DNA from 2 places in the Actinoallomurus bryophytorum genome. Region 1 is predicted to be linked to the other one. Evidence: riboswitches for the same ligand, from Rfam matches in the RefSeq annotation. Region 1 holds a riboswitch; the other holds the start of a gene.
What was found. A riboswitch is a leader RNA that binds a small molecule or an ion and turns the genes downstream of it on or off. The one in region 1 is predicted to bind glycine.

Region 1 (11,026 bases):
CACACCCGTGCACGAGGGCTGGGGCATCCCCCCGGGAAAGGTGCCCTGGGGCGCCACCCTGACGCACTCCCACGCGAACGCTCCCGTCCAGGCCGGCCGCCATCCGGTCGTGCTGTACTCGCCCGGCCTCGGCGACCCACGGACGCTGGGCACGACGCTCGCCGAGGACCTCGCCTCCCGCGGCTACGTCGTCGTGACGATCGACCACACCTATGACGCGTCCGAGGTGGAGTTCCCCGGCGGCCGGGTCGAGCCTTTCAAAGTGCCGGTGGACGGGGACATCCTGTCCACGCTGAAGAAGCTGGTGAGCGTACGGGTGGCCGACACCCGCTTCGTGCTCGACCGGCTTCCCACGCTCCCGAACGGACTCGGTGCCGCGCTCGATCCCGGCAAGATCGGCATGTTCGGCCAGTCGGCGGGCGGCTTCACCGCGCTGCAGACCATGCACGACGATCCGCGGGTCGCGGCCGCCGCGGACCTGGACGGCACGCTCGGCTTCGACCAGGACGACGGCGGTCCCGGCCTGTCACCGCTCGCCGAGGACGGGCTGAGGCGGCCGTTCCTGCTCATGGGCAGCCAGGCGAGCGACCACCACACCGTACGGTCGTGGGAGGCGCTCTGGTCGAACAGCGACGGCCCGAAGCTGGACCTTCACCTGCGCGGCTCGAAGCACCACAGCTACACCGACATGGAGTCCCTCGTGCCGCAGCTGAGCAAGATCGGCCTGCCGTCGGAGGCGGCGTACGAGGACATCGGCTGGATCGACCCGGCGCGCGCCGTTGCGACCGAGCGCGCGTACCTGGCCGCCTTCTTCGACCGCCACCTGCGCGGTCGCGACGACGGCCTGCTCGACGGGCCGTCGCCCCGGTACCCGGAGGTGTCCTTCGTACGCTGACGGAGCCGATGATCACGATCCGCGGCGGACCGAGCCGGTCCGCCGCGGATCGCGTGCGCCAACGCGCCACTATCGCGGCGACGGCGGGCGCTGCTAGCCTGGCCAGAGCCGTTGATCCCACGCGGGAGAGCGCCCGGGCCGCCAGCCCGGGCCGCCGAAGGAGCAAATCCTCCCCGGAACCTCTCAGGCGAAGAGAACCGCGTGGACCAGGCGACCTCTGGAAAGCGGAGCGACGCTCCCGCCGAAGGTGCAAGCCCTCACGGGTGAAGCTCTCAGGCACCGATGACAGAGGGGGAGGCGCCGAAACCGCATGCCGCGTGCCAGTGGGACGATGAGACCCGCCAGTACGTGAGCGCCTGCGCGATAAGGAGCCTGCCGCGATGTCCGCTCCGGACACCAAGAAGACACCACTCGCCGAGGTCCACGAGGACCTGGGCGCCACCGTCACCGAGTTCGCCGGCTATCTGATGCCGCTGCGCTACGGCAGCGAGACCGCCGAACACCAGGCCGTACGCACGAGCGCCGGGCTGTTCGACCTCTCCCACATGGGGGAGATCTTCGTCACCGGGACCCAGGCCGGGGCCGCCCTCGACCACGCGCTCATCGGGCATCTGTCGGCGCTCGCGGTCGGCCGGGCGCGGTACACGATGATCTGCGACCCGCAGGGCGGCGTGCTGGACGACCTGATCGTCTACCGGCTGGCCGCCGAGACCTTCCTGGTCGTCGCCAACGCCTCGAACGCCGCCCTCGTCCACTCCGAGCTGGTCAAACGCTCCGATGGCTTCGAGGGCGCCACCGTCGACGACCGCTCCGACGCGTACGCGCTGGTCGCCGTCCAGGGGCCGAAGGCCCAGGCGATCCTGAGCAAGCTCACCGACGCGCCGGTGGCCGACCTGAAGTACTACGCGGGCCTGCCCGGTGCCGTGGCGGGGATCGACGCCCTGATCGCCCGTACCGGATACACCGGCGAGGACGGCTTCGAGCTGTTCGTCCCCGCGAGCGACGCCGTGACCGTGTGGGAGGCGCTCACCGAGGCGGGCGGCGACGAGCTGCGGCCGTGCGGGCTGTCCGCGCGTGACACGCTGCGCCTCGAGGCCGGGATGCCGCTGTACGGCAACGAGCTCACGACCGCGACGACCCCGTACGACGCCGGTCTGGGCAGGACCATCAAGTTCGACAAGGGCGACTTCGTGGGCCGTGCGGCACTAGCCGCGCTGGCCGACGAGACGCCTGAGCGCACACTCATCGGACTCGTGGCCAAGGGGCGCCGGGTGCCCCGGCACGGGTACGAAATCGTGGGATCAGACGGCACGCCGTGCGGAGTCGTGACCAGCGGCGCGCCATCCCCGACACTGGGCAAGCCCATCGCCATGGGCTATATCGACGCGGGTCACACCGAAGACACCGATCTTTACGTGGACATCCGCGGCAAAAACGAGCCGGTCGACAAGGTCGCCCTGCCCTTCTATAGGAGGACCCCGTGAGCACCGTTCCCGAGACGCTTTCCTACACGGAGGAGCACGAGTGGATTACCGAGCCCGCCGAAGGCGTTGTCACCATCGGGATCACCGCCTATGCCGCCGACGCCCTCGGTGACATCGTCTACGTCTCGCTGCCCCAGGAGGGCGCGTCGGTCGAGGCCGGGGAGCCCTGTGGTGAGGCGGAGTCCACCAAGTCGGTGAGTGACATCTACTCACCGGTGACGGGAGAGGTCGTGGCGGTGAACGGTTCGGTCGAGGAGGACCCGGCCGTGATCAATGCCGACCCGTACGGCGAGGGCTGGCTGTTCAAGATCCGTACGGATGGCGACGCCCCCGACCTGCTCGACGCCCCCGCGTACTCCAAGCTGATCGAGGAGGCGTGATGAGCCTGACCAACGCCTCTCTTGCCGACGCCGACCCGGAGGTCGCCGCGGCGATCGCGGACGAGCTGCACCGCCAGCAGTCCACCCTGGAGATGATCGCCTCGGAGAACTTCGCGCCGGTGAGCGTGCTCGAGGCCCAGGGCTCGGTGATGACCAACAAGTACGCCGAGGGTTACCCGGGTCGGCGCTACTACGGCGGCTGTGAGTACGTCGACGTGACCGAGCAACTGGCGATCGACCGCGCCAAGGAGCTGTTCGGCGCGGACCACGCCAACGTGCAGCCGCACTCGGGCGCGCAGGCCAACATCGCGGTCTACTTCGCGCTGTTGCAGCCCGGCGACACCATCCTGGGCCTGGACCTGGCGCACGGCGGCCACCTGACCCACGGCATGAAGATCAACTACTCCGGCAAGATGTTCAACGTCGCCGCGTACCACGTGGGCGACGACGGCCTGGTGGACATGGACGAGGTCGCCCGGCTGGCCCACGAGCACCGGCCGAAGATGATCGTCGCCGGCTGGTCGGCGTACCCGCGCCGGCTCGACTTCGCCGCGTTCCGCCGCGTCGCGGACGAGACCGGTGCGCTGTTGATGGTTGACATGGCGCACTTCGCCGGGCTCGTCGCCGCGGGCCTGCACCCCTCGCCGGTGCCGCACGCCGACATCGTCACGACCACGACGCACAAGACGCTGTGCGGGCCTCGTGGCGGCCTCATCCTCTGCCGAGAGGAGTTCGCCAAGAAGATCAACTCCGCGGTGTTCCCGGGCACGCAGGGTGGCCCGCTCGAACACGTCATCGCCGCCAAGGCGGTCGCCCTGAAGATCGCCGCGTCGGAGGAGTTCGCCGAGCGCCAGCGCCGTACGGTCGAGGGTGCGCGCACCCTCGCCTCGCGGCTCCTGCGCGAGGACTCCGCCAAGGCGGGCGTCAAGGTCCTGACCGGCGGCACCGACGTGCACCTGGTGCTGGTCGACCTGGTCGAGTCCGAGCTGACCGGGCGCGACGCCGAGGACCGCCTCCACGACATCGGCATCACCGTCAACCGCAACGCCGTACCCAACGACCCGCGCCCCCCGATGGTGACGTCGGGTCTGCGGATCGGCACGCCGGCACTGGCCACGCGTGGCTTCCAGGAGGCGGACTTCGCCGAGGTCGCCGACGTGATCGCGCTGGCTCTCCAGCCGTCATTCGACTCAGCCGCGCTGTCGGCCCGGGTACGCGACCTGGCCGAGCGGCACCCGCTATATCCCAGTTTGTGAGAGATGTGAACTGATGACCATCGCCCCGGAGGGCCGCAAGCTGCTGAGGGTCGAGGCGCGTAACGCCGAGACCCCGATCGAGCGCAAGCCGCCCTGGATCAAGACCCGGATGAAGATGGGCCCGCAGTATCGCGAGCTGACCGACCTGGTGCGCAGCGAGGGTCTGCACACGGTGTGTCAGGAGGCCGGCTGTCCCAACATCTTCGAATGCTGGGAGGACCGCGAGGCCACCTTCCTCATCGGCGGCGACCAGTGCACCCGCCGCTGTGACTTCTGCCAGATCGACACCGGCAAGCCCGCCGCGTACGACCCCGACGAGCCCCGGCGCGTCGCCGACTCCGTCGAGCAGATGGGCCTGCGGTACGCCACGATCACCGGCGTCGCCCGCGACGACCTGGCCGACGGCGGCGCCTGGCTGTACGCCGAGACCGTCCGCCAGATCCACTCCCGGCTGCCCGGCTGCGGCGTCGAGCTGCTCATCCCCGACTTCAACGCCGTACCCTCCCAGCTCGCCGAGGTCTTCTCCGCGCGCCCCGAGGTCCTCGCGCACAACGTGGAGACGGTCCCGCGGATCTTCAAGCGGATCCGCCCGGCCTTCCGGTACGAACGGTCGCTCTCGGTCATCACACAGGCGCGTTCGGCGGGCCTGGTCACCAAGTCCAACCTCATCCTCGGCATGGGCGAGACCCGCGAGGAGATCTCCCAGGCGATGCGCGACCTGTACGACGCGGGTTGCGAGCTGCTCACCATCACCCAGTACCTCCGTCCCTCGCCCCGGCACCACCCGGTCGAGCGCTGGGTCAAGCCGGAGGAGTTCGTCGAGCTGAAGGCGGAGGCCGAGGAGATCGGCCTGGTCGGCGTCATGTCCGGCCCGCTCGTACGCTCCAGCTACCGCGCCGGGCGCCTCTACCAGCAGGCCATGGAGGCCCGCAGCGCCGTGGCGAAGTAATGGCGATCAGCGTCTTCGACCTGTTCAAGATCGGTATCGGCCCGTCCAGCTCGCACACGGGCGGGCCGATGGCGGCGGCCCACCGCTTCGCGCTCGGCCTTTCCGACGACGGCCTCCTGGAGAAGACCGCGTCGGTACGTGTGGTGCTGTACGGCTCGCTCGGCCTGACCGGCAAGGGGCACGGCAGCGACAAGGCCGTGATGCTGGGCCTGGAGGGCGACAAACCGGAGCTGGTCGATGTCTCGGGCGTGGACGCCCGCGTGGCCGCCGCGCGTTCGAGCGGTGTCATCCGCCTGTTCGGCGACCACGAGGTGCCCTTCGTCGTCGGCGACCACCTCGTCTTCGAACGAAAGAAGTCACTGCCCCACCACCCGAACGGCATGCGCTTCACCGCGCATGATGCCTCGGACACCCCGCTGCGCGAGAAGGTGTACTACTCGGTCGGCGGCGGCTTCGTCGTCGACGAGGACGCCACCGGTGCCGACCGCATCAAGCCGGACGACACCGAGGTGCCGTACCCGTTCGCGACCGGCGCCTCGCTTCTTGACCTGACCCGCGAGACCGGCCTGTCGATCCCGGCGCTGGTGATGGAGAACGAGAAGGCGTTCGGGCGTGACGAGGCGGAGATCCGCGCTCGCCTGCTCGAGCTGTGGCGCGTCATGCAAGAGAGCGTCGAACGCGGCTGCACGCGCGAGGGCCTGCTCCCGGGTGGCCTGAAGGTACGCCGCCGCGCCCAGCAACTGCACACGAAACTGGTCACCGAGACCGGCACCGACCCCCTGCAGGCGATGGACTGGGTGACGCTGTTCGCCCTGGCGGTCAACGAGGAGAACGCCGCCGGCGGCCGCATCGTCACCGCCCCGACCAACGGCGCCGCCGGCATCGTCCCGGCCGTGCTGCACTACTACGACAAGTACGTCCCGGGCGCCTCGGACGAGGGCGTCATACGCTTCCTGCTCACCGCCGGAGCCATGGGCGTCATCATCAAGGAGAACGCCTCCATCTCGGGCGCGGAGGTGGGCTGCCAGGGAGAGGTCGGCTCGGCCTGCGCGATGGCGGCCGCAGGCCTGACGGAGATCCTCGGCGGCACACCGGAGCAGGTGGAGAACGCCGCCGAGATCGGCATCGAACACAACCTGGGCCTGACCTGCGACCCGGTCGGCGGCCTGGTCCAGGTGCCCTGCATCGAGCGCAACGCGGTCGCCTCCATCAAGGCCATCAGCGCCTCACGCCTGGCCCTGAGGGGCGACGGCCGCCACTTCGTGTCGCTGGACAAGGCCATCAAGACGATGCGCGACACAGGCCGCGACATGCTCGACAAGTACAAGGAGACCTCACGCGGCGGCCTCGCCGTGAACGTCATCGAATGCTGACCGGGGCGCTCATCGCGCGCCGGTGCCGGGATCCCAGGTGACGGTCTCCAGATCGCCCAGGTCATCCACGGCCACGTCGTCCTCTCTGGCCAGAGCCTGGATCATGGTCACGGCCTCGTCGCGCGTGACGTACCGGCCCCGGGAACGGTGGTGGGCGGGCTCGGGTGTCTCCAGCCAGAGCCTCGGCTCGCCGGGCCCCTGCCACCTCATCTGGACGATGCCTTCCGACCTTCCGGTGAAGATCAGGTAGTTGCCGTCCGTGGGCGCGAGCGCGTCCAGCCACAGCAGGCACTCCTCCAGGGAAGCGGGGTGGCCGTCCTGGTCGTGGCGCCGGCGCTCGCCGTCATTCACGTGCATCATCAGCATGTGTTCGGACGGCTGCCGCGTCTCCAATGCGGCGGGCTCGAAGTCGGCGCCGCCGAACAGCGGGCCGAAGACGGCCCAGGCCGAAAGCCGGGAGATGTCCACATCGACGGCCTCGGCCTTACCGGGGATCTGGAGCGTGCCGCGCAGCCGGTCCCAATCGCGGCGCAGCCGCAGATCATGACCGCGTGTGTCCATGACCGACAACTGGACATCGTCCAGCAGGGCGGGCAGATTCCGCTCCAACACCACCCTTGCCTGCACCAGTGCGGGCTTCGAACTCCTGCGGCTGCGACGGTTGCGTCGATACAGGCCGCCCACGCCATCGTCAAGGCGCCGCACGTCCGCCCTCGGCGACGGCTCACGGGTCCAGTCGTAGTGCCGGATGGCCAGGTTCTTGCCGATGATGCCCGGCCGGCAGGCCTCGTACTCCTCACCATCGACGACCTCGGAACGATGCACCGGGATGACCTGCGTCCCGATGTCCGCCAACGGACCGTCCCTGAAGAAGTCGGTGTGTCCGGGACCGAGCAGGACGGCCCGATCCAGCGCGAACCCCGGAACCTCGATCGGGCGCGGCCGAACGATCGAACCGAGGTCGTCGGCGTCCGCGAGATCGTCCACGGCGTCCAGCAGCGCACCCACGACATCGTCTCGGTAGCCCTTGTTGGCATGGACCACCAGGACCCGATCGCCGCGGACCCGGTACACGAAAGTCCCCACCCAGCCGCTCTCCACCAGGACGTCGTGGCGGCCGATCCGCGCGGGCACCGCAGGAGCAGTGCGGCCTTCCTGGATCAGGTCGGTGAGAGGAGCGCCATCGATCATGCGGGACAACCTAGTTCTTCCAATAAGTGCGGCCGAACCCTCCAGGTCGATCGTCTTCAGAGCGGCGCTTGAGTGGCTCGTCGCTCTGGGCGCGGCTCCAGGGCGGCCTCGTAGGCGAGCAGAGCGGTGATGACCGTGGCGCGTTCGGCGGGTTCGAGGTCGCCCATGACGCGTTCCCACGCGGAGGCACTGCCAGAAAGCCATTGGCCGATCGTCGCGGTGTGGGCGGGGGCGATGGCGATGATGTGGCGGCGACGGTCGGCGGGATCCACCGTGCGTCGCAGGACGCCCGGCCGTGACAGCTCGCTGACCATGAGGCTGACGGTCGTCGGGGCCACCTCCAGCCGGGCGGCGAGCTCGTTGACGCTGGCGGGACCGTCGTACTCCAGGTGGGCAAGCAGCGCGAGATGGCGCGGTGCCAGGTCAAGGGCCTGAAGCGCCCGGGGGATGGGCAGGCGCTTGGCGCGGCCGACGAGCCGTGGCATGAGCAGCAGCAGCGTGCGGACGGCCTCATCAACGGCAGGACCATCCGTTTCCGTGGACATCGGCGCGAATCTCCCATATACCTTTGATGCTAAAGCCTTTATGGTCAAAGAGAACGAGGTCCACTGTGCCGCATCTGACCGTCCACCTTCCAGAGAACAGGCTGACCGGTAACGAGCCCGAACTCGTCACCGCCCTGACCGAGGCGATCGTCGACGTCTACGGCGAATGGGCCCGCGACCTGGTGACCATCCGCCTGGCCGGAGTCTCCGCAGGCCGCTTCGCCCAGGGCGGCAAGGCCGTGGACACGAACGCCTCGGTGACTTTGGGCGTCCGCGCCGGCGTCTTCGAACGCCCCGACGCCGCCGAGATCACCACGCGCCTCGGCACCGCCCTGACCGAGGCGATCACACACGTCCTTGGCGAGGGACTCCGCGCCGGCACCATGGTGGAACTCGTGGCGTCTCCGCCAGAACGCACCTTCGTAGGCGGGGCCCTGGCGGTGTGACCACACGCCGAGCCCCGGGGCGGCTCCCCTCGCGCGGTGGCGACCGCGAGGAAGGGGCCTATGCCGGAGACGTCACGCGGCGGCCTCGCCGTCAGCGTCATCGCGTGTTAGGGCCTGGCGGGCGCCGGCCGCGATCGGTGAGGCGCGGCTCGCGGTTGCCGGGGGATGGGATCAGGGTGGTTGCGGAAACGACCGGGGGCGACACCGTACTCGCGGCGGAACGCGCCGGCGAAGGCGAACTCCGTCGAGTAGCCGACCCGGCGGGCGATCGCCGCCAGTGGATCCTCGGTCTGGCGGAGCAGGCGGGCGCCGTAGGCCAGGCGCCAGTGGGTCAGGTACGTGATCGGTGGCTTGCCGACCAGGGCGGTGAAGCGGCTGCTGAACGGGGTCCGTGACATCCCGGCGACCTTCGCGAGCCGCTGCACCGTCCACGGGTGCTGTGGCCGGCCGTGGATCGCACGCAGCGCGGCGGCGATGGCCGGGTCGGTGACCGCAGCCCAGTCCGCCGTCCCCTGCCACTGCCGCAGGACGTGCACCAGCATGAGATCGACCAGCGCGGACCGGGTCACCCCGTTGCCGGGGCGCGCCTCCGCCACGTCGTCATCGAGAAGGCCGACCAGCGATCGCAGCTCCGGATGGCCCTCGTAGTCGGGCGACACCACGATGATGTTCGGCATCGCGTCAAGGAACGGGTGGATCTGACCCCGGTCAAGGCGGTACGCGCCGCAGAGGAACGCGAAATCGGCCGGCCGAGGATCCCACGGCTCGGCGGTCGTCGTCACGGCGGGCAGGTCCTTGAGCCGGGCGGGGGCATGGCAGAGGCCGTGTTCGGCACCGTTCGGGGCCACGACGACGTCGCCCGGACGCAGCGCCACCGGCTCGATCCCCTCGGCGACGAGCCAGCCCCGGCCGTGCAGCACGACATGGAAACCGATCCCCGCGAAGCCGGGAAAACGTATACCCCACGCTCCCGACTCATTGATCCGGCGACCGTTGGCACGTCCGGCACGGACGCTTCCGATGGCTTCGCTGATCACGTCCACGCCCGGATGGTACTCGTGCGGACTCAGGACACCCGCGTATGCGGCCGGGCCGATCGTGCATGGTGGCGTACGCGCCTGGGCTGGTTCAGTCGATGGAACGCCAGAGACGGGAGAAGGTCCGATGACAGGTATGACGGTGGTACTCAACGAACTGCTGAACGAGCGGGACACTCCGGTGGAGGAGGTGATGGCCAGGCATTTCGTCCCTGCCTACCGGCAACGCACCGACGGCACATGGGCCGACTGGGCCGAGGTGGCGCGGAATCTCACCCGCATCCGTACCGCGATTCGCTCGGTGAGGATCGAGATGCTGGACGAGCTGACCGACGGACGCGCCTACGCGGATCGGCATGTACTCACCGTCGAGATGGCCGATGGCACCTCGCAGGTGCGCGAGTCGTACGTGTTCGGCAGCCGCGCGGAGGACGGCAGATTCGAGCGGCTGGAGGAGGTCACGCTCGTGACCTCGACCGACGGCTCCCGTTAGCGGAAGCCGGCCGCCGCCGGAGGAGTCAGGGTGACCGCCAGGCCGGCCGGTCCGAGTAGGGTCGCCGGATGCCGGAGACGTACGTGAAGAAACTGGAAGTCCGCTGGGACGATGTCGATGTGAACGGGCATCTGCGGAACACCCGGTATCTGGAGTATGCCAATCACGCCCGCATCGCCTATTTCCAGCAGTCAGGCTGGGACGCACGCCGATTTCTCGGCGCCGAGGTCGGCCCCGTCCTGCTCTCCGACGAGATCCGTTACCGGCGCGAGGTCTTCCTGGCCGAAGAGGTCGAGGTGACATGCCAGGTGACCGGCCTGTCCGCCGACGGCGCACGATGGGAGATGCGCCACGAAGTACGACGGGCCGACGGGAGCACGGCGGCGACCGTCCTGTCCCGCGGTGGGTGGATGGGCAAGCGCACCCGCAGACTGACGGCGCCGCCCGCCGAGCTCATCGCGGTCGTCGACGCCATCCGGTCCGAAGACTGCGAGCTCATCGAGGCCTCCACGGCCGAGGCGGGGGCGAGCTGAGAAAGGGTCCTCGGTCCGTACGGCGCATTTATCACGGGCGACCTCAGGCGACCGGTTGGCCGTTCTCCAGCGAGATCGCCGTTTGTGTCGCCATCGCGTCCAGGCAGGCGGCTATGCGGCGGCCGAGCAGTGCGCCGGCCCGTTCGGAGACCCGTTCCGGCTCGACGAAAGCGTACGAGGCGAGTTCGTCGGCGGGGAGCCGGATGGCCCTGATGTCGTCGGGTGTCAGGACTCCGCCGTCGTAGACGAGCATCAGTCCTTCGGTCCGTTCGGGCCGTGGCGGCACCCAGTCGATCGCCAGCACCCGTCCGACCGGCCGGTCCAGGCCGAGTTCCTCGAACACCTCGCGGCGGCACGCGGCCGTCGGTGACTCGTTCTCCTCGACGATGCCGCCCGGGATCTCCCATGTCGGCTTGTACGTCGGCTCGACCAGCAGCACGTGGC
Region 2 (11,026 bases), on a different contig from region 1:
CGTTCGCGAAGCGACTCGGGTTCGATTTCGGAGCCCTGTTCGGCGAGCGTGCCGGGTTCGCCGCCCGTGCGGTGTTCGAAACTTGCCGTGATCAAGTCCGCCGCGGCGGCACGCCCGGGACCGTAAAGATCATGGATGCTGCCAGGGCCGGACCGCCTGTGTGCCCGGCCGCTCAGGGCCGCTCCGGTCGGCGCGCCGGATCCTGTGGATCATCCAGGTCCGGCCTTCCACGGCACCCCGGCGCGGCCCGGCCGGGGTGTACGTTGGGCTAAAGGGTTTCAGGTAAGCCGTCTCAGCAGGGAGCCGCTGTGAAGCAGATGGAGGTCGTCGGCGTACGGGTCGAGATGCCCTCCAACCAGCCCATCGTGCTGCTGAAGGAGACGGATGGGGACCGTTACCTGCCCATCTGGATCGGAGCGGTGGAAGCCACCGCGATCGCCTTCGCCCAGCAGGGTGTGCTGCCGGCCAGACCGCTCACCCACGATCTCTTCCGTGACGTGCTGGACGCGTTCGAGGTCCAGTTGCGCACGGTGAACATCACCGCCCTGCGCGAGGGCATCTTCTTCGCCGACCTGGTCTTCTCCAACGGCGTCGAGGTGAGCGCCCGCCCCTCGGACTCGATCGCCCTCGCCCTGCGCACCGGCGCGTCGATCTTCGCCAGCGAGGAAGTGCTGGAAGAGGCCGGCGTGGCGATCCCGGACGAGCAGGAGGACGAGGTGGAAAAGTTCAGGGAGTTCCTCGACACCATCTCGCCGGAGGACTTCGGCCGCGCCACCTGAGGAGCGGGCCCGGCCGGCACCGAGCCCGCCGTGCGCGCTCTTTCTGATGCGCTACGCCTTCGAGGCGGACCCGATCCGCCCGCCCAAGCCCGCTCCGACCGGGCACCTCCGGGTGCCTGGGCTGGCGCGACCCGCCTGAGCCCACTCTGACCGGGCACCCTCCGGGTGCCTGGGCCGGGGTGACCCGCCCAAGCCCGCTCCCACCGGACACCCGGGGGGTGCGCTGGCCCGCGTAAGAGGTCCCACCCTCGACGTGGTGGTGTTGTGGCTCAAATAGCTACCTCCCGTGGTGACCCAGGGCCGGTCGCCGCCCGTGTGGTGACCCGGGAAGCGAGCCTGGTCGGCACCGGGCCCGTCGGCGGCCCCACGGGCCCTCACGCCTCAGGCTTCGGGCCGCGTAGATCCGTTGGCGGGCCGGGAGGGTGAGCCCAGGGGCCGGTCGCCGCCCGTGTGGTGACCCGGGAAGCGAGCGCGGTCGGCACCGAGCCCGTCGGCGGCCCCACGGGCCCCCACGCCTGACGCCTCCGGCCGCGCAGATCCGCTGGCGGGCCGGGAGGTGGCATCCGGTGGGGGCCGGGGTTGCGTTCCCAAGGCGGGCCGGGAGTGGTGGCGTTCCGGCGGTGGGCCGGGACCGCATGCCCATGGTGGGCCGCGAGTGGTGGCAACTGCGAGGGTGGCGGAGCCGCCGCGAGAAGGCTCGGCTCCGCCGGGCGCTCTGGCTCTTCTGTCCCTTGAGGCCGGGACGCGGCGCGGGGGTGGTCGCCCCTTCAGCGCGGTGTGTCCGGCGGTGCGGAGCCGGCGCCGGAGGGCGTGGCGTCGCTCGGCGCGGTAGGGGGCGGGCGTGGGCGCGGATTGCGACGATCGGACGCTCGCGTGTGATCTCGACGTAACCCCCATATACCCGAAACCGTCCTTCCCGCAGGAAATCAAGTGGGAAAGTTTCTTTTCAGCAGTCTTGGGCATAGCCTCGTGTCCAAGGGCCGGTGGTACGTGGGCAGACGCCCCAATGTCAGCGACTGTGGTGATTTGGAGACGTCGTAACGGTTTGCAGTCGCGTGCGACGCGCCGAGGGCGGACGTTGACCCTGGTCTGGCCGCGACCTACCGTGCTGCTTGAACCCCCGCGGTGTAATTCCGTCAAACCCCCTTGGTGGATCACTGCGGGATGATAGAGCCGGAGGTCCGCGTGGCGGCAAGCAGCGGCGAGGGCAAGGCGGCCCGCGACAGGCGCGAAGCCTCTCAGCGCGCCGGAGAACAGGGTCTCCTGTTCGGCGGCGTGGTCTCACCTCTTCCCGACGATGTCGGGTACCGCGGCCCCACGGCATGCGCGGCAGCGGGCATCACCTACCGGCAGCTCGACTACTGGGCGCGTACGGAGCTGGTGCAGCCCAGTGTGCGTTCGGCGCACGGCTCCGGTTCGCAACGTCTCTACAGTTTCCGCGACATCCTGGTGCTGAAGGTCGTGAAGCGGCTGCTCGACACGGGGGTGTCGTTGCAGCAGATACGCACGGCCGTGGAGCATCTTCGGGACCGGGGAGTCGACGACCTGGCGCAGATCACCTTGATGAGCGACGGGGTGAGCGTCTACGAATGCATGTCCGCCGACGAGGTCGTCGACCTGTTGCAGGGCGGCCAGGGGGTGTTCGGCATCGCGCTGGGACGGGTCTGGCAGGAAGTCGAGGGCAGCCTGGCGGATCTGCCCGCCGAGCGGGCGCACAGCGACCACGACGGCCCGAATGACGAGCTCGCCCACCGCCGCCGCGCACGCCGTACCGGCTGACACGGACCGACGGCGGCGAGGGGGACCGCCGCCGGCAGGCTCAGATCGTCTCGCTGCGCTGGAGATGGGTGAACGCCGCCCAGCCGGGCAGCACCGGCAGCCAGAACGTCAGTAGCCGGAACATCAGCACCGCGGACGTCGCCGTCCCCGCGGGCAGTCCCGCGAGCGTCAGGCCCAGGGAGAGCGCACCCTCGACCGCGCCCAGCCCGCCCGGCGTGGGCACCGCCGAACCCAGCGCGTTGCCGGTGAGGAAGACGACGGCGACCGTCGTCAGGTCCAGTGAGCCTCCGAACGCACGGATCGAGGCGTCCAGGCAGAGCACGAACGCCGCCGTGAGCAGCAGCGTGCCGCCCAGGCCCGTCGTGATCTTCTTGGGCGACTGCAGGACGTCCAGGAGCCGGGGGACGACCCCGGCGAACAGCGACCGCGTACGGGACGTGATGAGGCGGCGCACCGGCCCGATCGAGAAGAGCGCGATCGTGAGCACGGCCGCGGTCAGCAGCGCGATGATGATGATCCGCGAGGGTGGCAGGGCCGGGCCGGTGGTGCTGCCCGTCACGTAGCCGAACAGCAGGATCAGCAGGACGTGGCACGCCATCCCGGTGAGCTGTGAGGCGCCGACGCTCGCGGCCGCCTGCCCGGCCGGCACCCCGGCCTTCTGCAGATAGCGCGTGTTCACCGCGATGCCGCCCACCGCGGCGGGCGCCACCAGCTTGACGAACGACGCCGCGACCTGCACCAGGACCGTACGCCACAGGCGCAGGCGCTCGGGTACGAAGCCGATCAGCATGAACGCCGCCGCCAGGTAGCTGACCGCCGAGGCCAGCAGGCCGACGCCGAACCACCGCCAGTCCGCGTGGGAGATCAGCGCGACGACGTCGACGTTGCCGAGCTGGGACAGCAGGAGGTACGCCCCGGCGGTCCCGGCGATCACGCTGACCAGCGTCCGCGGGCTGAACCGGTCGAGCTGCGCGGGCTCGGCCGCGATCTCGGGCCGCAGGATCCGGATCTGTTCGCGGACCCCGCTGAGCAGGCCCTTGTCCCTGCGCAGGGCGGCGCGCGTGCTCCGGGCGAGCACCACCTTCTGCAGCAGGGGCACGGCGCCGGCGAGGGACTCGGGGCCGAGCACCTCCGCGGCCGTGCGCACCGCGCGCTCGGGACCGGCCCGCAGGGCCACGTCGGTCAGCAGCTGGGCCAGGTCGATGCGCAGGGCGAGGTCGCCGGCGGCGGTCTCGCCGGTGCGCAGGTCGATGAGGTAGGGCCGGCCGCCGGGGCCGACCAGGACGCTTTCGGCGACGAGCCGCCGATGCGCGAGCCGATGTCGCTGGAGCGTGCCGAGCAGACCCCAGACCGCGACGAGCAGCTCGTCGGTCAGCGCCTCTTCGGGCAGCTCCGCCAGCGTGCACCCCGGCACGTGCTCGTAGGCCAGCAGCGCCGCCTCGCTGCCGACCTCGGAGGTGGCCAGGAGCCGTGGGGTCGCGGCGTCCGCGGCAGCGGTGGCGTACGCCATCAGCGACTCCTGCTCCAGCGACCGGCGGAGCGAGCGGATCGTACGCCGTGGTGTCCCGCCCCGGAGGCGTACACGTCGCCACAGGCGGTAGATCAGGCCGGCGCTCTGCTGGTCGCGGTCGAGCACGGTCACGTCGATGCTGCGGCCGTCGGCGAGGATCGCGCCGTAGCCGCGGAAGCCGTCGGGATCCCCGGAGGTACGGGTGGCGCGGACCGCGTCGAGTCCGACCCGCCGCAGGGCGGTCATCACGGCACGGCCCGCCGGGCGGGTGTTGGGGGAGCCGACCGCGTAGAGCGTGGCGTAGCCGACGGCGCGCCCGATGACGTACGTCGTCACGACCGCGAGCGGGGTGATGGCGCCGGCCGCCAGCGAGGCGACCGCGTCCAGGCCGATGACCGCCCAGGTCACCATCTGCCAGCGCGCGCGTCCCCCGAGCCGCACCGCGGTGACGTAGGCGATGACCGGGGTGATGTCGATGTGCGCGGGGCCGGGGAACCAGCCGCCGTGCCGTCGCCACGTCAGGTACCACGCGAGGTCGCGCATGCCGGCGGCGGTCGCCCAGGAGTCGACGGTGAGTGACACGCCGAGCGCCACGACCGCCGCGATGACGCCGATCGCCACCCGCAGCCCGTCGCGGCGGATCACGCGGTCGACGCCGAAGGCGACCGGAACGGCGAGCACGCCGATGCCCGAGGCGAGCCCCGCGAGCGTGAGCAGCAGATGCGGGGCCTGCTCGGTCCCGTGGGTGATGTCGGAGGCGAGCCCGCTGGTCGTCTCCCGCGCCACGTGCGCGAGGCTGAGGATCACGACGATCACACCGAGGGACAGCAGGAACCGGATGGCGTCCGCCGGCCGCCGGATGCGCGCCGGCAGCGAGGGTTCGTCGACCACGGGACCGTCCGCGACGCCACGCGCGGCCTCGTCGCGGGTCCGCGTCAGCATGTAACCGTCGCGAGGCCGATCGGGGGATTCGTTAGCGGGCACGAGATGAATCTTCCCAGGCCCGGGCCCGGCTTATCGGCGTGATGCCCGCCGAGGGCATGGAAGGACACTTAAGTAGGCCCTTACGGTGCGGGCCGCAGTGCACTTTCGCGTCCCGGGAAAAGATCTGCCACAGGCCGCCCAAGTGGCCGGACGGCTCAGATGCCGAGGCGGGCGGCGATGCCGTCGAGCACGCACCCGAGGCCGAACTCGAACTGCCACTCGGCGTCGTCCTCGTTCGAGCCCTCGATGACGTAGCGGGCCACCTTCGGGTAACGGCCGGAGTTCAGCATCCACCGGACCCACGGCACGTAGGCGAGCCGCGCGTCGTCCTCGGACTTCCAGCCTTGCCGCTCGAGAGCCTCCCGCTGTGTCACCTCCGCGAAGACCGCGCCGCGCGCGAAGGAGTTGACCGTGCCGAACACGGCCATCATCGTGTCGACATCGAGGCCCAGGCCCTCGATGGAGCTCAGCGCCTTCTCCATGACGGCGACGTTGGCCGGGGACAGTGACGCCGGCACGCGGGCGAAGGCCTGGTACATCCAGCGATGCCGCAGGCTGAGGGCGCGCAGCTGCCTGGCGTAGGAGTCGGCGACGGTGCGCCATCCGGCGTCCGGCAGGGCGAGGTCGGCGGCCACCACGTCGAGCATCAGCTCATAGATCTCGTCCTTGCCGGTGACGTAGCGGTACAGGCCCATCGTCGCGACACCCAGCCGCTCGGCCAGATGCCGCATGGACACGGCGCTCAGGCCGTCGGCGTCGGCGATCTCGACGGCGGCGCGCGCGATCTGGTCGTGCGTCAGCGCCGGGCGCGGGCCGCGGCTCGAGCCCTCGATCCGCTCCCAGAGGGTCGGCTTCTGGTGGGTGCCCCGCTCTCGCCGCTCCTCGTAGGCGGAGCCGAAGGGGTTCTTCCGGCCTTCATCCCCAGGTGACGCCATGCCTGCCTCTCATCCCGATCGCGTACAACGTACCAGCACTTGTACAACGTACGCAGTTATGCGTACGTTGTACCCACAGCGCGTACGAGGTACGCAGTCAGAGGGGATCGCATGATGACGAGTTCGGAGTCGGCCGTCTGGGCCGAGGGATTGCACAAGCGCTTCGGCAGAACCGAAGCGCTACGAGGGGTCGACCTGAATGTGCCACGGGGGAGCGTCTTCGGCCTGCTCGGCCCGAACGGCGCCGGCAAGACCACGGCCGTGCGGATCCTGTCGACGCTCACGCTGCCCGACGCGGGCCAGGCGCGGGTCGCGGGGTACGACGTCGTCCGCGACGCCGACGAGGTGCGCTACCGGATCGGCCTGGCCGGCCAGCACGCCTCCATGGACGAGAAGCTGAGCGGCCGCGACAACCTGCGGCTGTTCGGGCGTCTGTACCACCTGTCGGCGAAGGACGCCCGCGCGCGAGCGGACGAGCTCCTCACCCGGTTCGGCCTCGCCGATGCCGGTGACCGGTTCGTCAAGACCTACTCCGGCGGCATGCGCCGCCGGATCGACCTGATCTCCAGCCTGATCACGGCGCCGCCGGTGCTGTTCCTGGACGAGCCGACGACGGGACTGGACCCGCGGAGCCGGGGAGAGATCTGGGACACCATCAGGGAGCTCGTCGCCGACGGGACGACCGTGCTGCTCACCACGCAGTACCTCGACGAGGCCGACCAGCTCGCCGACCGGATCGCGGTCGTCGACGCCGGGCGGGTGATCGCCTCGGGCAGCCCGGACGAGCTGAAGGCCGAGATCGGCAGCCGGCTCGACGTGGTCGTCCCCGATGTGCGCGGGCTGCCCGACGCGGCCGCCGTGCTCGCCCGGATCGGCACGCCGGACACCGAGCCGGAGTACCGCCGGGTCAGCGTGCCGGTCAGTGGCGGGTCCATGACCCTGCCGTCCGTGGTGCTCGAGCTGGACCGGGCCGGCGTCGAGGTCGAGGACGTGGCGCTGCGCCGCCCCACGCTCGACGAGGTGTTCCTCCGTCTGACCGGAAAGATCGACGAGAAGGTGAGTGCCTGATGGCCGTCGAACTGCCCGTACGGGCCATCGCACCGCCCGCACGCCCGTCCGGCCGCATGGACCGGATCCGCTGGACCTTGGTCGACGGCCGTACCGTGGTCTGGCGCAACCTCATGCAGCTCAAGTCACAGCCCGGCGAGCTGGTCGGCGCCATCATCTTCCCCGCGATCATGGTCGTCCTGTTCGGGTACGTGTTCGGCAGCGCGATCAAGGTTCCCGGCGGCGGCAACTACCGGGAGTACCTCATGCCCGGACTGTTCGCGATGACCGCGCTCACGAGCCTGATGACCACGATGCTGGCGGTCGCCACCGACGCCTCCAAGGGCGTCATGGACCGCTTCCGCTCGATGCCGATGGCCCGGTCCGCCGTTCCGTTCGGGCAGGTGGGCGGCGACATCCTGATCGGTGTCGTCGGCTTGGTCGCCATGGTCGGCTGCGGCTACGCCGTCGGCTGGCGCATCCACCACGGCATCCTGTCCGCGCTCGCCGCCTTCGGCCTGCTGATCCTGCTCCGGTACGCGCTGTCGTGGGCGGGAGTGCTGTTCGGGCTGCTCGTGAAGAACGAGGAGACGGCCGACCAGATGCTGCCGTTGGTCTTCCCGCTCTCGATGCTGTCCAACTCCTTCGTACCGACCGCGGGCATGCCGGCCTGGCTGCGGGTGATCTCGGACTGGAACCCGGTGAGCGCCGTCGTGGCGGCGTGCCGCGGTCTGTTCGGCAATCCGGGCGTCCCGGCCGGGCACGTGGCGTTGCCCCTGCAGCACCCGGTCGTCGCGACACTGCTCTGGTCCACCGTGCTGCTCGCGGTCTTCGCCCCGCTGGCGATCCGCCGCTACCGCACGGCGAACCGCTGACCCCGGTTACGGGTGGTGCGCGACGCGTTTTACGTGCAGGCGACAACCCTCCGGTAGGGTGGTAGACGCCGTCGAACCCGCGCGGGAGAGACTCCGGCACAACCAGCGCCGGAGCGCCGAAGGAGCAACCCTCCCCGGAACCTCTCAGGCAAAAGGACCGCGCGGGCCAGGCACCTCTGGAAAGCGGGACGCGGTGGTCATCCGGCCGCCCGTCCTCACCGAAGGTGCAAGCCGCGGACCTCGCGGCGAAGCTCTCAGGTTCAGGTGACAGAGGGGGAGACCGGCCACCGGTATGCCCGGTGGTACCCGCCCGCCGCCTGGAGGCTCCTTCATGACCGAGGTCCCGTTCGTTGATCGCCATGTCGGGCCGTCGCCGGCCGAACGCACTGAGATGGCCGAAGTCGCCGGATACGACGGAGTCGGCGCGCTCATCGACGCGGCGGTGCCCGTCAGGATCCGCACCGACCGGCCGCTCGACCTGCCGCCCGCGCTCAGCGAGGTCGGTGCGCTGGCCAGGCTGCGTGAGCTGGCGGCCGGCAACCAGGTCCTCACCTCGATGATCGGCCTGGGCTACTACGGGACCATCACCCCGGGCGTGATCCTCCGCAACGTGCTGGAGAACCCCGGCTGGTACACCGCGTACACGCCGTACCAGCCGGAGATCTCCCAGGGACGTCTCGAGGCACTGCTCAACTTCCAGACCATGGTGAGCGACCTGACCGGGCTCCCGGTGGCGAACGCCTCGCTGCTGGACGAGGGCACCGCCGCCGCGGAGGCGATGACCCTGGCGCACCGGGTGGCGCCGCGGGGGGGCGGCGACACCTTCCTGGTCGACGCCGACGTGCTGCCGCAGACGATCGAGGTGATCCGCACCCGGGCACTGCCGCTGGGCATCGAGGTGGTCGTCGCCGACACGTCGGCGGGCCTGCCGGAGGGCGACTTCTTCGGCGTGCTGCTGCAGTACCCGGGCGCGAGCGGCGTCGTACGCGACCTGGCCGAGGTCACCGAGGCGGCGCACGGGCGCGGCGCCCAGGTCGTGGTCGCCGCCGACCTGCTCGCGCTGACGCTGCTCAGGGCTCCGGGGGAGTTCGGCGCCGACATCGCGGTCGGCACCACGCAGCGCTTCGGCGTGCCGTACGGCTTCGGCGGCCCGCACGCCGGCTACATGTCCGTACGCGACGGCATCCAGCGGCAACTGCCCGGCCGTCTCGTCGGAGTCTCCGTGGACGCGGACGGCGACCGGGCGTACCGCCTCGCGCTGCAGACCCGCGAGCAGCACATCCGCCGGGAGAAGGCCACCAGCAACATCTGCACCGCACAGGTGCTGCTCGCCGTGATGGCGAGCATGTACGCCGTCTACCACGGCCCGGACGGCCTCAAGGGCATCGCCGAGCGGGTGCACGGACAGGCCTCGCGGGTCGCCGCCGGCCTGGAGGCGCTCGGCGCCGAGGTGGTGCACCAGGCGTTCTTCGACACGGTGCTCGTCCGAGTGCCGGGCCGCGTCGACGAGGTCGTGCGGGGTGCGCGCGAGCGCGGCATCAACCTGCGTCCGGTCGACGCCGACCACGTGGGGATCTCCTGCGACGAGACCACCACCGACGAGCACGTCGCCGGGGTTCTGCGGGCGTTCGGGGCCGAGGACGCACCGCCGGCGGCCGGCAGCGCGCTGCCCGCGGCCCTGCGGCGCGAGAGTGAGTTCCTGACCCATCCGGTCTTCCACGCGCACCGCTCGGAGACCTCGATGCTGCGCTACCTGCGCCGGCTCCAGGACAAGGACATCGCGCTGGACCGTTCGATGATCCCGCTCGGGTCCTGCACGATGAAGCTGAACGCCACGACCGAGATGGAGCCGATCACCTGGCCGGAGTTCGCCCAGATCCACCCGTTCGCGCCACTGGAGCAGGCACAGGGCTACGTCGAGCTGATCGGCGAGCTGGAGTCGTGGCTGGCCGAGATCACCGGGTACGCCAAGGTCTCGGTGCAGCCGAACGCCGGCTCGCAGGGTGAGCTGGCCGGCCTGCTCGCCGTGCACGGCTACCACGCGGCACGCGGCGAGAGCCACCGGAACATCTGCCTCATCCCGTCCTCGGCGCACGGCACCAACGCCGCCAGCGCCGTGATGGCCGGGATGCGGGTCGTCGTCGTCAAGAGCACCGAGAGCGGCGACATCGACCTCGACGACCTGCACGCCAAGATCGACAAGCACCGTGACGCCCTCGCGGCGATCATGGTGACGTACCCCTCGACGCACGGCATCTACGAGGAGACGATCGCCGACGTCTGCAAGAGCGTGCACGACGCCGGCGGTCAGGTGTACGTCGACGGCGCCAACCTCAACGCCCTGGTCGGCCTGGCCCGCCTCGGGGAGTTCGGCTCCGACGTCTCCCACCTGAACCTCCACAAGACCTTCTGCATCCCGCACGGCGGCGGTGGCCCGGGCGTCGGCCCGGTGGGCGTACGCGAGCACCTGGTGCCGTTCCTGCCCAACCATCCGCTGCGGCCCGAGGCCGGACCGGAGACGGGCAGCGGTCCGATCTCGGCGGCTCCGTGGGGGTCGGCGGGCATCCTGCCGATCTCCTGGGCCTACATCGCGATGATGGGCCCCGACGGCCTGCGCGAAGCGACCGAGGCGGCCGTGCTCGCCGCGAACTACGTGGCGAAGCGGCTCGCCGACCACTACCCGGTGCTCTACTCCGGCCGCGGCGGCCTCGTCGCGCACGAGTGCATCATCGACATCCGGAAGATCACCAAGGACACGAAGGTCACCGCTGAGGACGTCGCCAAGCGGCTCATCGACTACGGCCTGCACGCCCCGACGCTCGCGTTCCCGGTGGCCGGCACGCTGATGATCGAGCCGACCGAGAGCGAGGACCGCGCGGAGCTCGACCGTTTCTGCGACGCGATGATCGAGATCCGGCGGGAGATCGACCGCGTCGCCTCGGGGGAGTTCGACGCCGACGACAACCCGCTGAAGAACGCCCCGCACACGGCCGCGTCGCTGCTCACCGTCGACTGGAAGCACCCCTACACCCGCGAGGACGCGGCCTACCCGGTGCCGTCGCTGCGGGAGAACAAGTACTGGTCGCCGGTGCGCCGCATCGACCAGGCCTACGGTGA

Region 2: linked by a shared signal. The riboswitch ahead of gcvP (aminomethyl-transferring glycine dehydrogenase) and the one ahead of gcvT (glycine cleavage system aminomethyltransferase GcvT) in region 1 are both predicted to bind glycine.

Annotation. Positions count from the first base shown of each region.
Region 1 is NZ_VFOZ01000001.1:4,559,914-4,570,939, forward strand. It holds gene FB559_RS21600 (alpha/beta hydrolase family protein) at 1-895, shown strand, start outside; glycine riboswitch at 1,008-1,105, shown strand; glycine riboswitch at 1,107-1,194, shown strand; gene gcvT (glycine cleavage system aminomethyltransferase GcvT) at 1,276-2,379, shown strand; gene gcvH (glycine cleavage system protein GcvH) at 2,376-2,759, shown strand; gene FB559_RS21615 (serine hydroxymethyltransferase) at 2,759-4,015, shown strand; gene lipA (lipoyl synthase) at 4,029-4,964, shown strand; gene FB559_RS21625 (L-serine ammonia-lyase) at 4,964-6,337, shown strand; gene FB559_RS21630 (hypothetical protein) at 6,347-7,528, opposite strand; gene FB559_RS21635 (MarR family winged helix-turn-helix transcriptional regulator) at 7,585-8,073, opposite strand; gene FB559_RS21640 (tautomerase family protein) at 8,139-8,519, shown strand; gene FB559_RS21645 (AraC family transcriptional regulator) at 8,627-9,562, opposite strand; gene FB559_RS21650 (hypothetical protein) at 9,693-10,049, shown strand; gene FB559_RS21655 (acyl-CoA thioesterase) at 10,118-10,582, shown strand; gene FB559_RS21660 (NUDIX domain-containing protein) at 10,626-11,026, opposite strand, start outside.
Region 2 is NZ_VFOZ01000003.1:160,890-171,915, forward strand. It holds gene FB559_RS42030 (bifunctional nuclease family protein) at 309-779, shown strand; gene FB559_RS42035 (MerR family transcriptional regulator) at 1,965-2,558, shown strand; gene FB559_RS42040 (lysylphosphatidylglycerol synthase transmembrane domain-containing protein) at 2,599-5,010, opposite strand; gene FB559_RS42045 (TetR/AcrR family transcriptional regulator) at 5,208-5,987, opposite strand; gene FB559_RS42050 (ATP-binding cassette domain-containing protein) at 6,102-7,055, shown strand; gene FB559_RS42055 (ABC transporter permease) at 7,055-7,909, shown strand; glycine riboswitch at 7,982-8,079, shown strand; glycine riboswitch at 8,080-8,190, shown strand; gene gcvP (aminomethyl-transferring glycine dehydrogenase) at 8,241-11,026, shown strand, end outside.